2 regions of the Mesorhizobium sp. CNPSo 4661 genome follow, and region 1 is predicted to be linked to the other one. Evidence: predicted binding sites of a transcription regulator. Region 1 holds the regulator's gene; the other holds the start of a gene.
The links. Region 1 encodes LexA, which represses DNA repair genes until DNA is damaged. Its sites were predicted from a motif close to TGTTCNNNNTGTGTTCNG; they were not measured.

Region 1 (7,538 bases):
CCCATGTCGTGATCGTCGACGACGACGGCATGCATGTAGGTCGGGACGCCGTCGGAACGCAGGATGATGAAGTCGTCGAGATCCTTGTTCGGGAAGCGCACTTCGCCCTGCACGCGGTCGTTGACGATCGTCACACCTTCGGTCGGCGCCTTGATGCGGATCGCACCCTTGACGCCTGCCGGCGCCTCGGACGGGTCACGGTCGCGCCACTGGCCGTTGTAACGCGGCGGCAAGCCCTTGGCGCGGGCCGCCTCGCGCATTGCCTCGAGCTCGGCCGGCGTCTCATAGGCGTAATAGGCCTTGCCCATGCGCACGAGTTCCTCGGCCACCTCGCGATGACGCGGCGCGCGCTGGAACTGCGAGACGGCGTCGCCGTCCCAGGAGAGGCCAAGCCAGGTCAGCCCGTCGAGAATGGCGGCCGTGGCGGCTTCGGTGGAGCGCTCGCGATCGGTATCCTCGATGCGCAGCAGCATCGTGCCGCCGGTGTGCCTGGCATAGAGCCAGTTGAACAGCGCCGTGCGCGCCCCACCAATGTGCAGGTAGCCTGTGGGCGAGGGGGCAAAGCGGGTGACGACCTTGTCGGACATGGAACTCTCGAGGAAGCACTGAAAAATGCATGTGTCGCGCAGACTTCCACGCGACCGGCGTTCATGTAGCATAGGCGGTCTGGGGCGCAAGGGGCAGACCCGATGGCTGGATGTGGCCGGGGCGCGGAGGAGGGCGGGGGAACGACAGCTGGCGTCAGCGAACGCCTGATGTTTGCCCATGCCGCGCCCGAAGAGATAGCGCCGGTTTTGCTTCCGGAGCCGCGTGCACCAGTCGAGCTTCTGCCGTCCGGTGACGGCGGGATACAGCCGGTCTCGCCAACAGCCACCATCGGCCGGATCCGCAAACAGCTTGGCCGCGCCTCGCTTCCTGCACTCCACCGAAGCGTCGGCACCGCGGCGGCCACCGAGCTCGACCGCGGCATCGGCTTCCTGCTGGTGCCGGTGTTCCTGGCAGCCGGCGTCATCTACTACTTCTCGCTGAACACTGAGCCCGATCTCTACAGGCCGCTCGCGGCGGTGGCCCTGGTGGCTGTCTGCGCGGCGGTTTCGCGTTCCCGGCACAGAACGCACCTTGTCTTCATGGCGGCGTTTTTCTGCGCCTTGGGCTTTCTCGCGGCCAAGGTGGAGACCTTGCGGATGGCGACCCCGATGCTGGGTTCCGAAATCCAGACGCGGCTGACGGGGCGCCTCGTCACCGCCGAGGCGATGGCCAACGGCCGCATCCGGCTGACAATCGATCTGATTTCCACGCAGCATCCCAAGCTGCGCTATGCGCCGAACCGCGTCAGGCTGTCGGCACGCAGAATCCCGCCAGAGATGATCGCCGGGTCGATGCTGACCGGCTATGCCAAGCTGCTGCCGCCGACAGGCCCGGTTCGGCCGGACAGCTATGACTTTTCCTTCGACAGCTACTTTGCCGGCATCGGTGGCAGCGGCTTTTTCCTGGGCGATCCAAAGCTGATTGCCCCGGCAGAAGCGCCATTCGGAGCGCGCGTCGCATCGGCTGTCGAAAACGCGCGCGAAGGCATTGCCGACCATATCAGGAGCGCCATCGGCGGGTCCGAAGGCGAGATCGCGGCGGCGCTGATCGTCGGCGTGCGCGCCGGCATTCCGGAAGCGATCAACGAGTCGATGCGGCGCACCGGCATCTACCACATCATCTCGATCTCCGGCCTGCACATGGCACTTGTCGCGGGCACGATCATGGTCCTTTTGCGCGGCGCCTTCGCGCTGTTTCCGGATTTCTCGTCACGCCGACCGGTGAAGAAATATGCCGCTGCAATCGCGCTGGCCTCGATTGCCGCCTATCTGGTGATCTCCGGCATCGTGGTCGCGGCCGAGCGAAGCTTCATCATGCTGGCCGTGATGCTGGTCGCCGTGCTTTTCGACCGCGCGGCGCTGACCATGCGCAACCTGGCGATCTCTGCCATCGCCGTCATCCTGGTCTCGCCGCACGAAGTGGTCGGCCCGAGCTTTCAGATGTCCTTCGCCGCCACCGCGGCTCTCGTTGGCGCCTATGCCGGCTTTGCCGACTATCGCGCCGGCAAAACGACCGCGCCGGCAAAGCGTTCGTTTCTCGGCTTCGTATCGCGAAAACTGGCTATAGGAGTGGGTGGCGCCGCCGTGACGTCGCTCATCGCGGGCAGCGCGACGTTGCTGTTTGCGATCTGGCATTTTCAGCGCGTGTCGCCGCTCAGCCTGCTGGCCAATCTGGCGGTCATGCCGATCGTCTCGCTGATCGTCATGCCGTTCGCCGTGTTGAGCGCGCTGGCCATGCCCTTCGGCTTCGACGGTCCCTTCCTCTTTGTCATGGGCAAGGGCCTGATGGCGATGATCGCTATTTCGGCGTGGATATCCGAGCGCTCACCGGTCGACGCCGTCGGGCTGATCTCGATCCAGTCGGTGCTGCTGGCGACGGTCGCGCTTGTCATCGCAACGATGGCGACCACGTGGCTCAGGCTTGTGCCGCGGTACCCTTCGCGCTCGCGGCGCTGCTGGCCATTCCCCATGTCCGCACGCCGGATGTGCTTGTCTCGGAGGACGCGCATCTGGTGGCGATGCCGATCGGAGGCGGCGAGCTTGCGATCAACCGCGCGCGCTCCAACGAGTTCACCACCGACAACTGGAAACGAGCGCTGAAAGCCGAGGATATCGTGCCGCCGGAGACGTTCGCCAAGGACGCCCTCGACATCGCCGATCCCGTCGACCTGCCGCTTGGCTCGCCCTTCTACTGCACCGGAGACCTCTGCATCGGCCGGCATCCTTCCGGCGCCATCGTCGCGCTTGCCGAGAACCGCGGCAGCGCCCGACCGGCCTGCGGGTTCGCAGATCTCATCGTCATCAACGATGCAACGGCCTACAACCCATGCCGCGATCCGCGCGTGCTTGTCGTCACCAAGCGGCAGCTGGCGCGCGACGGCAGCGCCGCCATCTTCTTCGATCCGCAATCGGCGACCGCCCGGCCAACCGTTCGCTACGCGGTCGACGAACCATATCGTCCCTGGCACGAGCAGCGGAAATACACACGCGAGGCGAGGGGGCTGCCGCCCTATCAACGACCGGAAAAGCCGGCGGCCGCGCCGCAGCCGACAGAATAGATGTCACGCATTTCCGGCGAAGACCGCCGCGCGGTCCTGCTCAGTAGCGACGGATAAGTCCGACGAGCTTGCCCTGAACCTTGACCCGATCCGGTCCAAAGATCCGGGTCTCATAGGCCGGATTGGCGGCCTCGAGCGCGATCGAGGCACCCTTGCGGCGAAACCGCTTCAAGGTCGCTTCCTCGTCGTCGACCAGCGCCACCACGATCTCGCCCGGGCTTGCCGTATTGGCGTTGCGGATGATGACGGTGTCGCCGTCGAAGATACCGGCCTCTATCATCGAGTCGCCCTTGACCTCCAGCGCATAGTGCTCGCCGCCCATGATCATGTCCGGCGGCACCGAGATCGAGTGCGTCTGGTGCTGGATGGCGTCGATCGGCACGCCGGCGGCAATGCGGCCCATTACCGGAATGGATACGGCCGAAACAGCGTCGTCGTCATTGCTGGGTGTCGGCGTGCGCGAAGGCGCTGCCGGCTTGACTTGGCGGTTGAGATTGCCTTGGCCGCCTTGGATGACGCTTGGCGAGAACTTCTTCGCGGCATTCAGGCCAGGCGCGATCGAGTCGGGCAGGCGCAAGACTTCGAGGGCGCGCGCCCGGTTCGGCAGCCGGCGAATGAAGCCACGCTCTTCCAGCGCCGTGATCAGCCGGTGGATGCCGGACTTCGAGGCAAGGTCCAGCGCCTCCTTCATCTCGTCGAAGGATGGAGGGATCCCGCTCTCCTTGAGGCGTTCATGGATGAACATCAGGAGTTCATGTTGTTTGCGCGTCAGCATTGGCGGCCCCCACGGGTTCTGAAACCAGAATCGGAAAAACAAACCCAGAACAAACACTATCTGTTCCAGTTGTGTTCCGCAACCGTTTAAAGTTTAATGAATTTCTTAAGGCTGCCGAAACAATGTTGCATTCGAGGACGCCAGCCGCCGCCAGTAGGGCGGTGGCATTGATTCCGCTCGATTTTGCAGCACTGCCTAAGTTGAAACAGCAGGCAGCGCCATCACGAAAGCGCGGGTCGGACCGCGTGGACCACCCTTTGCGCATGCTGCACCGTGAACGAAACGAACCCAAAATGCCAACTTCGGCGATTTGCCGGTTCTCTGTTCTCGCGGTCTATGGACCATCTAACACAGGACGAAAGGTTCTTGCCCCGACGCCGACTGGGGTGAGACAACCGCCGTTGGCCGTCTGGCGATTTGCGAGCGGCGCTGGGTCGAGATGGAGGCGGTAACGCGATGAGGGGAATTCCTGGCCGTGCTGAAGTCGAGGCGATGGATGCCGCGGATCCGCTGCGCGCCCTGCGCGATCGCTTCATCCTGCCGGAAGGGGTGATCTATCTCGACGGCAACTCGCTGGGTGCGGCGTCCTCCGAGGTTTTCGACGAGATCGAGAAAGCGGCAACGCGCGAATGGGCGCATGATCTTATCCGCGCCTGGAATACCGCGGGCTGGTTCCAAATGCCGGTCGAACTGGGCGACCGGCTCGGGCGGCTGATCGGCGCGGCGGCCGGACAGACCGTCGTTTGCGATACGACCTCGATCAACATCTACAAGGTCCTGCATGCGGCGCTGGCGATGCGGCCCGACCGATCCGTGATCGTTGCCGAGGGCGACAGTTTTCCGACCGATCTCTACATGGCGGAGGGCGTGGCCTCCACGCGCCCCGGCACGGTGCTGCGGCTCGAAGGTGTCGACGCCCCGACGATCGAGGAGCTGATCGACAGCCAAGTCGCGGTCATCCTAGTCAACCACGTCAACTACAAGTCCGGCCGGTTGCGCGACATGGCGGCCTTGACGCGCAAGGCCCACGAAGCCGGCGCGCTGATCGTTTGGGACCTCTGCCATACTGCAGGCGCGTTGCCGGTGGATCTTGATGGTTCGAGTGCCGACTTCGCTGTCGGCTGCACTTATAAGTATCTCAATGGCGGCCCGGGCGCGCCCGCCTTCATCTACGCCGCGAATCGCCACCACGGCGACATTCGCCAGCCGCTCAGCGGCTGGTGGGGGCACGCCCGGCCTTTCGCGTTCGAGCAGGGCTACGCCATGGGCACGGGCATCCGCCGGTTCCTGTGCGGAACGCAGCCGGTGCTGTCGATGCGGGCGCTGAAGGGAGCGCTGGACCTCTGGGACAAGGTCGACATGAATGCCGTGCGCGACAAAAGCATCGCCCTGACGGACTTGTTCATCCGGCTTGTCGAAGCCCGATGCGGCGCCTTCGGCCTCGAACTGGAAAGCCCGCGCGATGGCGCCGAGCGTGGCAGCCAGGTGTCGTTCGCCCATCCGCACGGTTACCAGGTGATGCGCGCCCTGATCGAGCGCGGCGTGATCGGCGATTTCCGCGCGCCATACACCATCCGCTTCGGCTTCACACCGCTCTATGTCGGCTATCGGGATGTCTGGGAGGCCGTCGAAGTGCTGGAAGACATCCTGCGCACCGGCGTCTGGCGGGAAGCGCGCTTCGCGGTCAAGGAGGCCGTCACCTGAATCGGGCTTTCTCGCTCAATGGGGCTTTTCGGCGCGCAGGCGGAAGCGCTGGATCTTGCCGGTCTGGGTCTTGGGCAAGGCGGCGATGAACTTCACCGAGCGCGGGTATTTGTAGGGCGCGATCGTTGCCTTGACGTGATCCTGCAGACGCTTGACCGTCGCGGCATCCGGCGCCGCGCCCGGCGCCAGCACGACATGCGCCTCGACGATCTGGCCGCGTTCGGCGTCCTCGGCGCCGATGACGGCGCATTCCGCGACATCCGGATGCGACAGTAGCGCGGCCTCGACTTCCGGCCCGGCAATGTTGTAGCCGGCGCTGACGATCATGTCATCGGAGCGGGCGGCGAAATGGAAGAAGCCGTCTTCGTCCTGCACGAAGGTGTCGCCCGTCAGGTTCCAGCCATCCCGCACATAGTCCTTCTGGCGATCGTCGGCCATGTAGCGGCAGCCTGTCGGCCCACGCACCGCCAGCCTTCCCGTCGCGCCATGCGGCAACTCGCGCATCTCCTCGTCGACGATGCGCGCCTCGTAGCCGCCCACCGGCTTGCCGGTCGATGCGGGCTTCATGTCGTCGAAGCGATTGGAGATGAAGATATGCAGCATCTCGGTGGCGCCGATGCCGTCCAGAATCGGCTTGCCGGTCTTTCGCGTCCACTCTTCGAAGACGGGAGCGGGCAACGTTTCGCCGGCAGACACGGCGACGCGCAGCGAAGACAGGTCAGCGCCTTCGTCCATGGCCTTGAGCATCGCCCTGTAGGCCGTCGGCGCCGTGAAGGAGATGGTCGCCCTGTAGGTCTCGATGATGTGGATCATGTTGGGCGGCGTCGCCTGCTCCAGCAATGTCGCCGCCGCGCCGACGCGGAGCGGGAAAATGGCAAGCCCGCCAAGGCCGAAGGTAAAGGCCAATGGAGGGGAACCGACAAAGACGTCGTCGGGCGTCACCTGGAGGATCTCGCGGGCGTAGGCGTCGGCGATGATCATCAGGTCGCGGTGGAAATGCATGGTCGCCTTCGGCACGCCGGTCGTGCCTGAAGTGAAGCCAAGCAACGCCACGTCGTCGCAGCCGGTGTCGACCGCCTTGAAGGTCACGGGCTTGTCGAGCGCGGCGCGATCGAGCTCCGCGTCATGGTTGGCGGTGCCGTCGAAGCCGATGACCTGCTTGAGGAAGGCGCTCTCCTTGGCGCAGGCCGTCATCTCGTCCATCAGCCGCGTGTCGCAAAGCGCGATGCCGATCTCGGCCTTGTCGACGATCTTGGCCAGTTCGCCGGCGCGCAGCATCGGCATGGTGTTGACGACGACGGCGCCGACCTTGGTGGCGGCCAGCCAGCAGGCAACCATGGCGGGATTGTTCGCCGAACGGATAAGCACCCGGTTGCCCGGCCTCACGCCATAGTTTTCGACCAGCGCATGCGCCAGGCGGCTCGTCCAGTCGGACAATTCCTTATAGGTGCGGCGGCGGCCATTGCCGATGAGCGCGGTGCGATCGCCGAAACCTTTCTCGACCAGCCTGTCGGTCAGTTCGACGCCGGCGTTGAGACGCTCGGGATAGTCGAACCCATCCAGAAGGAAATCCGGCCACTGCTCGGGCGGCGGCAGGTGATCGCGCGTGAACGTGTCGGTATGCGCTGAAGGTCCAAGCATGTAGCCGTCATCCTCCCTGCTTTGCCCAAGGAGGTTTGCCGTACCCGGCCGTACCTTCGTGACACCGCCTTGGGGCGAGCGTGGGCGGGCTTGGGCGTTCGGCAGACCTCCTGTCGTCGGCCGTTCGTAAGGCAGGATCGCACCGGCCCAAATTTGTCTCAAGCCTAAAATGTTTTGGTTCCGGAGCATTGACGTGATCCCTGCAGCCGGCCATTGCTGGATGAAGCTGCGCGTCTTGGGAGGCACGGTTGGTCGAACATCGCATCGCGGATT
Region 2 (7,538 bases), on a different contig from region 1:
GGCGGTGCCAATGCGGACGCTTCATTTGGTGGAAGCAGCACCAGTGCAACGGCTTCCGTCGGCGGCACCGGCGGCACCGGCGGCGCCAACGCCGCCGTTTCGCTTGGCGGTGGCCAGTCAGCGGACGCGGCCGTGTCCCTCGGCGGCGCCAGTGGCACCGGAGCCACCGCGTCGGTCGGCACCAACGGCGCCAATGTCGGCATCGGCACGCTTGGAGCTTCTGCCGGTGTGGGGGTCGGTATCGGCACGCCAGGGATAGCGGGAGTTCCGGGTACCCCCGGCACACCAGCCACCATCGGTCAACAACGTGCCATCGCACAGATGTCGAGCGCTCAGCTTACGCGCATGAAGAAGCGCTGTGCCGATGTGCTGTCCAGCGTAGGGACTTACGACTCCGATCTGAGGGCGCTTTGCCTGATGATCGCGCGTCGCTGAATGCATGATCCCAGCCGAGGTTTCGGCAGGATCATGCGCCAGGTCAGAGTGCCATGCTGTTCCTGACGCCGCGAGGCAGTGCAGGTAACGGCTCAGCCGGGAGTGTCCAACAAGGCCGTGAGGCTCTACGGCACTCTCCTACCGTGTCGCCGGTCGCGGCTGACGACACGCTGACGAGAACCTCCGGCCAGTCGGAAAGCCCGCCACATCCGTGGTGGGCTTTCTGGTTTTGTGTTGGCGGCGTTGCCCGATCGGCGTGGCCGCCCGGCCTAGAGCAAGTCCAGGAAAAGTGTGAGCGGTTAGGCTCGGCGACTTCGGTGTCGCTTCCGTCGGAATTGCGTTAAAACAAGGAGATAGAGCGGTTCGCCGTTTCCGTGAAACGGTGAAACGCTCTAGCGCCGCTGGCTGAGAATTAACCAAGTTCGCAGGGCGGCGCGTGTATTAGCAGTTCGTTTGCCTTCCTCGCGGCATGATGGCCCGACGTAACGGGAGCAACGGCATGCGCATCGATTTGTCCCCGACAAGTTGGGGCAGGGTCGTGGTGGTCACCGCCGCCGGCACCGCCTTTTTCATTGCCGCCGCCTTCTTCGTCGATTCCTTCAATTTCCCCTCGCTGTCGCCGCAGGCGCTGCTGTGGGCGCAACTCACGGACCTGTTCCTGCCGCTCATCCTTGGCGGCTCCTTCCTGTTCTTCCTGATGTGGAAGATGCGCCAGCTTGCCATCACGCAGAAGGAACTCAGCATCATTGCCGCGACCGACAGCCTGACGGCGGTCTTCAACCGCGGCGCCTTCTCGATGCTGGTCGAGGCCTATCTCGATCGGGCGCGCGGCCAGACGGTCGCCGATGCCGGCGCGCTGCTGATCGTCGATGCCGATCACTTCAAGTCGATCAATGACCGCCTCGGTCACGATTGCGGCGACCAGGCGCTCAGGTTGATCGCCGCGACGATCAAGGGGCAACTGCACGGCGCCGACATTGTCGGACGCATCGGCGGCGAGGAATTCGCGGTCTTCCTGCCCGGCGCCGACGCCGCGCGCTCCTTTCTGGTCGCCGAATCCATCAGGCGCCGCATCCGCGAGGCCGAGTTTGCACCCGGCGGGCGGCCCTGGCCGCTTTCCGTGAGCATCGGCGGCACCGCCTTCAGCGGCCCGACCACCTACCATGACATGTTCCAGGTCGCCGACCGCCATCTCTACAGGGCCAAGTCGAATGGCCGCGACCAGGTGAGCTTCGAGAGCCCGCGCGGCGGACCGGCGGGCGACGCCGCTGGCACGGTCCACTAAAGCGCGTCGCCCTGAAACGGATTCAGGCGACGCGCTTTAGGTCATTTTTTTGATGCATGTCGTTGCCGCAAAACCGAGGTCACTTTTGCGCGACATGCATTAATCAATTCCAGGAAAGGTGTGATCCGCTTAGGCTCGGCGACTTCGCCGTAGCCGTCCTCCCGGCCTTGGAAGCCAGGGTCAACGGTGGCTGCGGTTGAGCAGCGGCCTGTGCTGGCGGATCAACTGGCGCTCGACATCGAGATAGGGCCTGATCAGGCCCGCCGCGGTCGGGGTCGGTTCCGGCCGATGCACCACCGCGGTCAGCATGCCGTGTTCGGTGAGCACGTTCAGCCACTTCAGCGCTTCCCATTTGGGCGTCGCGCCACCACGACCGGCCAGGCTGCGGTTGATATAGCCGGGATAGGAAAGCAGGCGCTTGCCCGCCGAGGCACCGCAGGTGCCGATCCTGACCGGCTTGCCCCCTGTGGTGATCCAGGCATAGACGGCCTCGCCGAGTTCGCACACCTTGGGGTCGGTTATCGTCACGCGGATCGGCGATCTGTCCCGGCTGAGCCGCATTTCGGCTGCCGGCTTGAAACGCTCGCGATCGAGAAACATCCAGCCTCCTTGCCGCGCGTCCGCACTGACATGGGGAACGCGAACGGTCCGTGCGGTGTTTCACGCAGCGGTCGAAAAGTTTCACGGGATGTCGCGGCGCCGCGCATGCCTGCCGTCAACGGTCCGTTCATCCTTTGACGGCTAGTGTCGGTGGCTGACCTCAGCCGATCCGCGAGCGACCGTGTTCGATCTTATCGACTTCAAGGCGGTGCTCGTCATCGCCCTCATCTTCATCCCGCTCGAGCAGCTCCTGCCGCTGCATGCCGAGCAATCGGCGACGCGCCGGCATTGGCTGAACGACGTTGTCTACCTGCTCTTCAACGGCATCGTCATCAAGCTCGGCATGTTGCTGGTGGTCGGCGCGGAGATGCTCCTGGCGGAGCGTTTCGTTCCCGAAGCGCTCACCGCCGCCATCCAGTCGCAGCCTTTATGGCTGCAGGCGATCGAGGCTCTGCTCATCGCCGATATCGGCTTCTACCTTGCCCATCGCGCTTTCCATGCGGTGCCGTTCCTGTGGCGATTTCACGCCATCCACCACTCGATCGAGGAGATGGACTGGCTGGCCGCGCACCGCGTGCACCCGGTGGACCAGATCCTGACCAAGTCGGCTTCGTTCCTGCCGCTGTTCACGCTGGGTTTTTCCGGCGAAGCGGTTCTCATCTACGTGCTGATCTATCACTGGCAGTCGGTGTTCATCCATTCCAACACCCGCATCAAGTTCGGGCCGCTGAAATGGCTGATTGCCTCACCGCAGTTCCATCACTGGCACCATGCCAACGAACGCCAGGCCCATGACAAGAATTTCGCCGGACAGTTGCCCGTTCTCGACCTGATCGGGGGCACCTTGTTCATGCCGCAACGAATGCCGGAAAAATACGGTGTCGACGAGCCGGTGCCGCAACTCTACCACCAGCAGCTCGTCTATCCCTTCGTCGCCACGACCGAACCGGCCGCGCCGATCGTCGAGGCCGCGCCCGCCGCCGCCAAGCCGGACTGACGGCACGGAAAAGCCCGCCAGGGCGGGCCTTTCCGGGAGGGTCGTCCTTTGCCGTAAAATTCAGGCGGCGAAGCCGCCATATCCGCGCGCCACCGGCTTGACCGAGACGACCGGCAGCTCCGAGGGCCAAAGCACGCCGGCCGTCACCGCGAAGGTGATCAGCGCATCGCGCGCGGCCTCGACCGAGATTTCCCCATCGCGCGCGGCCTCGCAGGCCTTCACCGCGGCGCCGTAGCTGAGGCGGCGGCGCGACGGCGGAAACTCGATCAGGAAGTCATGCATGTCGAACAGCGAGGCGATCATGCGCTTGTGGCCGGCGCCGACGCTCAGTGCGACCGGTGTGAAGAACGTCCTGTCGTACATTCGGACCTCGTCTATTGGCAGTGGAAGCGGCGGAGCTGCCGCCTCCGGTCTAGGGGAGGGACGCCCCACAACGCGGCTTGCGGCGACAGGTTCCGCGCGTGCCGATTTTTCCGTATTGGACTTGATCCGCCGGGCAGGCGGCTATTTCCACATCCCGCGCATGCGGGCGCCGAGATCGACCTTGACGCCCGGCTTCTGGCGCGGGTCGTCCTTGAGCGCGGTGCTCGCCCAGGACGACTGCTCGAAGGCCGAAAGCATCGAGGCCGGGATGAAGCGGGTGCGCGAGGCATAGACATGGCGGTCGCCGCGCGCCGGCTGGTTGTGCGGATAAAAACGCTGCGGCACGACGAGATGCAGGCTGTCCTTGGCCCTGGTCATCGCCACGTAGAGCAGGCGTCGCTCCTCCTCGATATCCTCCTTGGTGCCGACGCCGAGATCGGCCGGGATGCAACCGTCGACGGTGTTGAGCACGAAGACGTTCTTCCACTCCTGGCCCTTGGCCGAATGGATGGTCGACAGGATGAGGTAATCCTCGTCGCGATGCGGCGGGCCGGCCTGATCGCTGGTGGCGTCGGGCGGATCGAGCGTCAGCTCGGTCAGGAAGCGCTCGCGCGACGGATAGGTCGACGCGATCTGTTCGAGCTGTATGAGGTCGGCGCGGCGCGTGATCGCGTCCTCATGGATGCGTTCCATATGCGGCTCGTACCAGAGCCTGATCCGCTCGAGGTCGGCCGGCCATTTGGCGCCGGCGCGCAGCCCGCTATAGATGTCGAGGAACACCGGCCAGGCTTCCGCGGTGCGTTGCGGCGGGCGGAAGCGAGCAAGGCCCAGCGTCTCGTCCAGCGACGTCGCCATCGCGTCCACGATCTGCGAGGCGGCGGATGGGCCGATCCCCGGCATGAGCTGCAGGACGCGAAAACCGGCGACGCGGTCGCGCGGGTTCTCGGCGAAGCGCAGCATCGCCAGCATGTCCTTCACATGCGCGGCGTCGAGGAATTTCAAGCCGCCGAACTTGACGAAGGGGATGTTGCGGCGCGTCAGCTCGACCTCCAGCGGTCCGCTGTGGCTTGAGGTGCGGAACAGCACCGCCTGCGCCTTCAGCGCCGTGCCGGCCTCGCGCTCAGCCAGGATTGCCTGGCAGACATAGTTGGCCTGCTCGGCCTCGTCGCGCACACTCACGAGCTGCGGCTTGTGTGATGACCGGCGCTCGGTCCACAGGTTCTTGGTGAAGCGCTCGCTGGCCTCGCCGATGACCTTGTTGGCGGCGGCCAGGATCGTCTCGGTCGAGCGGTAATTGCGCTCCAGCATGACGATCTCCGCGCCCTGCGCGAACTGCTTCGGGAAATCGAGGATGTTGCGCACTTCCGCCGCGCGGAAGGAATAGATCGACTGCGCGTCGTCGCCCACGACGGTCAAGCCGGCGCCGTCGGGCTTCAGCGCCAAAAGGATCGAGGCCTGCAGCCGGTTGGTGTCCTGGTATTCGTCGACCAGCACGTGGTCGAAACGGCTGCCGAGGTGGGAGGCGATCTCCGGTTCCGACGCCATCTGCGCCCAGTAGAGCAGGAGGTCGTCGTAATCGAGCACGTTCTGCGCCTGCTTGGCCTCGACATAGGCTGCGAACAGCTCCTTCAGCTGGTCCGCCCATGCCGCGCACCATGGGAAGGCTGCGCCCAGCACTTCGCCGAGCGGCGCCTGCGCATTCACTGCCCGCGAATAGATCTGCAGGCATGTGCCTTTCGTGGGAAAGCGGCTTTCGGTCTTGGAAAAGCCCAGCTCGTGCCGGGCAAGGTTTATCAGGTCGGCGGAATCCTCGCGGTCATGGATGGTGAAGACCGGATCGAGGCCGATCTGCTCTGCATAGTCGCGTAAGAGTCGCGCGCCGATACCGTGGAACGTGCCGGCCCAGGCGAGCGCGTCGGCGATGATTGCGGCGTCGCGCCCCAGAACCTCGCCGGCGATGCGCTCGACGCGCCTGGCCATCTCGGCAGCGGCACGGCGTGAGAAGGTCATCAGCAGGATGCGGCGCGGATCGGCGCCCTTGACGACGAGATGGGCGACGCGATGCGCCAGCGTGTTGGTCTTGCCGGAGCCTGCGCCGGCGATCACCAGCAGCGGCGTGGTCACCTTGCCGTCGCCATGCAACACCGCCAGCCGCTGCTCGTCGTTCAGCCGGGCAAGATAGGCGGGCGTTTCGAAGGACGAATCACGAGCGGCGATGTTCATCGCCCATCAAGCATCGTTTCCGCTTTGTTCGCAATACAGCTGATCTTGCCCCTAGTGCGCGTGATCGGTGAAAGCCGGCGAGATAGCTGACCTCCCCACGGCTAAAACTACCGCCTCGGCTCCACTCCCATCGCCGCCGACTGGGGCCGCAAATTGCGTCTCTCGTCGCCCGGCATGTCCAGCGGCGCCACATCGCCGGGCACCTCGTCGATAATCCTCACGGCGACACGATAGGCGGTGTAGGCGAACAGACCTGTAAGCAGCAGGCGTATCATGATCGTCTCCTCGTACGGTTCGGTGGGTTCAACCGAACTCACGCCGGTTGGTTCCCCACCCCACGCAACCAAACTGTAGCCGCTTCGTTGCCTTTGAGATCTTGAAATCAAGGAGCGAACGAGAGGAGGTCGTTATGATGAAGCTTCCTGCGCTGCTGGCTCTTGCGGCAGGGCTCGCGGTCGCTGCCTGCGACAACAGCGTACCGCCCACCAAGGCGCCCGCCGATCAGAACCCGCAGGTCGACAAGAATCCGGTGCCGAAATCGACCTCCGGCGGCGACCAGCCGGGCACGCCGCAGCAGCAATAGCGACTTACAGGTCTGGTGGATTGTCGTGGGCTGAACGAAGAAGGCCGGCGCTGCTTGGGAGGAAGCTCGATAGCGCCGGCCAAGCGGGAAAGTCAGGCCCGCCGCACAATAGAAGATAGCTGAGTCTCGCCCTTGCGTCATGGTGCGATCGCGCTGGCCGGCTACGCAACTGCGGGGAAATCACCGGAAAATCCTGAAATTCTGCAAAGCCCCGCTGCGGTGGGTGTCCGTCGGTTCAGCGTTGATGGAGGAGTAACCCCTCACGCCATGGCCGAGCGCCGCACCGGGGCGTTGGCGATCTCCAGGTCCAACTGGCGCTGCGTCAGCGCCGCCTCGGCCATGATCCACTGCTTGAACAGCTCCACCTTGCGGGCGCCGAGCGCCTTGATGGGGCTGACGAAATACCAGCCGGCCGTGTTGGGGTGGTGGACGGCGAAGGGCGCCACCAGCCGTTCGGCACGGATGTCGCTTGCCATGTAGGCACGGTTCGCGACGGCAAAGCCCATGCCCGCATTGGCCGCCTCGTAGGACATCATGCAGGAATCGAAATAGACGCTCCTGGTTTCGCCAAGCACGAAGCTCGCGCCGGCAAAGCCCAGCCAAGACTGCCAGTTCTGCGTGCACGTGTCGGAGTGAAGCAGCGTGAAATAGCGCAGATCCTCCGGCGTCACCTTCGACAGCGGTTTGTCGCCCAGCACGTCGTGAAACAATTTGCGGCTGCACACCGGCGTCAAATCCTCCCTGAACAGGAGTTCGGCGGTGAGGCCGGGGAAATTGCCATCGCCATAGCGGATCTCGAGATCGTATTCCGAGGTCGAGAATTCATGCGTGGCATAGGAAGTCGACACCCGCATCTCGATGTCCGGATACTGGCGCTGGAAGGAAGACATCCGCGGAAACAGCCAGCGTGCCGCGAAAGTCGGCAGCACGCAGATCCGAAGCACATGCGCCTGCGACTGGCCGGTGGCCTCCATGCTGGCCGCCACGATCCGCTCCAGCGCCTCGCGCACGCGCGCCACATAGGTCTCGCCCTCCGGCGTCAGCGACACTGC

Region 2: AC0YKC_RS19100 (ATP-dependent helicase) is a predicted target of LexA. The motif match lies at 5,918-5,935, and genes of this name have one in related genera.

The regions. Positions count from the first base shown of each region.
Region 1 covers NZ_JBWGIO010000023.1:29,121-36,658, reverse strand. Annotated here, with positions in the region: gene gltX (glutamate--tRNA ligase) at 1-587, opposite strand, end outside; partial or broken gene AC0YKC_RS28545 (ComEC/Rec2 family competence protein) at 690-3,145, shown strand; gene lexA (transcriptional repressor LexA) at 3,186-3,920, opposite strand; gene kynU (kynureninase) at 4,377-5,624, shown strand; gene AC0YKC_RS28530 (benzoate-CoA ligase family protein) at 5,640-7,265, opposite strand; gene AC0YKC_RS28525 (alpha/beta hydrolase) at 7,514-7,538, shown strand, end outside.
Region 2 covers NZ_JBWGIO010000012.1:66,383-73,920, reverse strand. Annotated here, with positions in the region: gene AC0YKC_RS19125 (hypothetical protein) at 1-435, shown strand, start outside; gene AC0YKC_RS19120 (GGDEF domain-containing protein) at 935-1,720, shown strand; gene AC0YKC_RS19115 (hypothetical protein) at 1,901-2,320, opposite strand; gene AC0YKC_RS19110 (sterol desaturase family protein) at 2,502-3,317, shown strand; gene AC0YKC_RS19105 (DUF982 domain-containing protein) at 3,378-3,680, opposite strand; gene AC0YKC_RS19100 (ATP-dependent helicase) at 3,822-5,903, opposite strand; gene AC0YKC_RS19095 (hypothetical protein) at 6,011-6,178, opposite strand; gene AC0YKC_RS19090 (hypothetical protein) at 6,313-6,486, shown strand; gene AC0YKC_RS19085 (LysR substrate-binding domain-containing protein) at 6,747-7,538, opposite strand, start outside.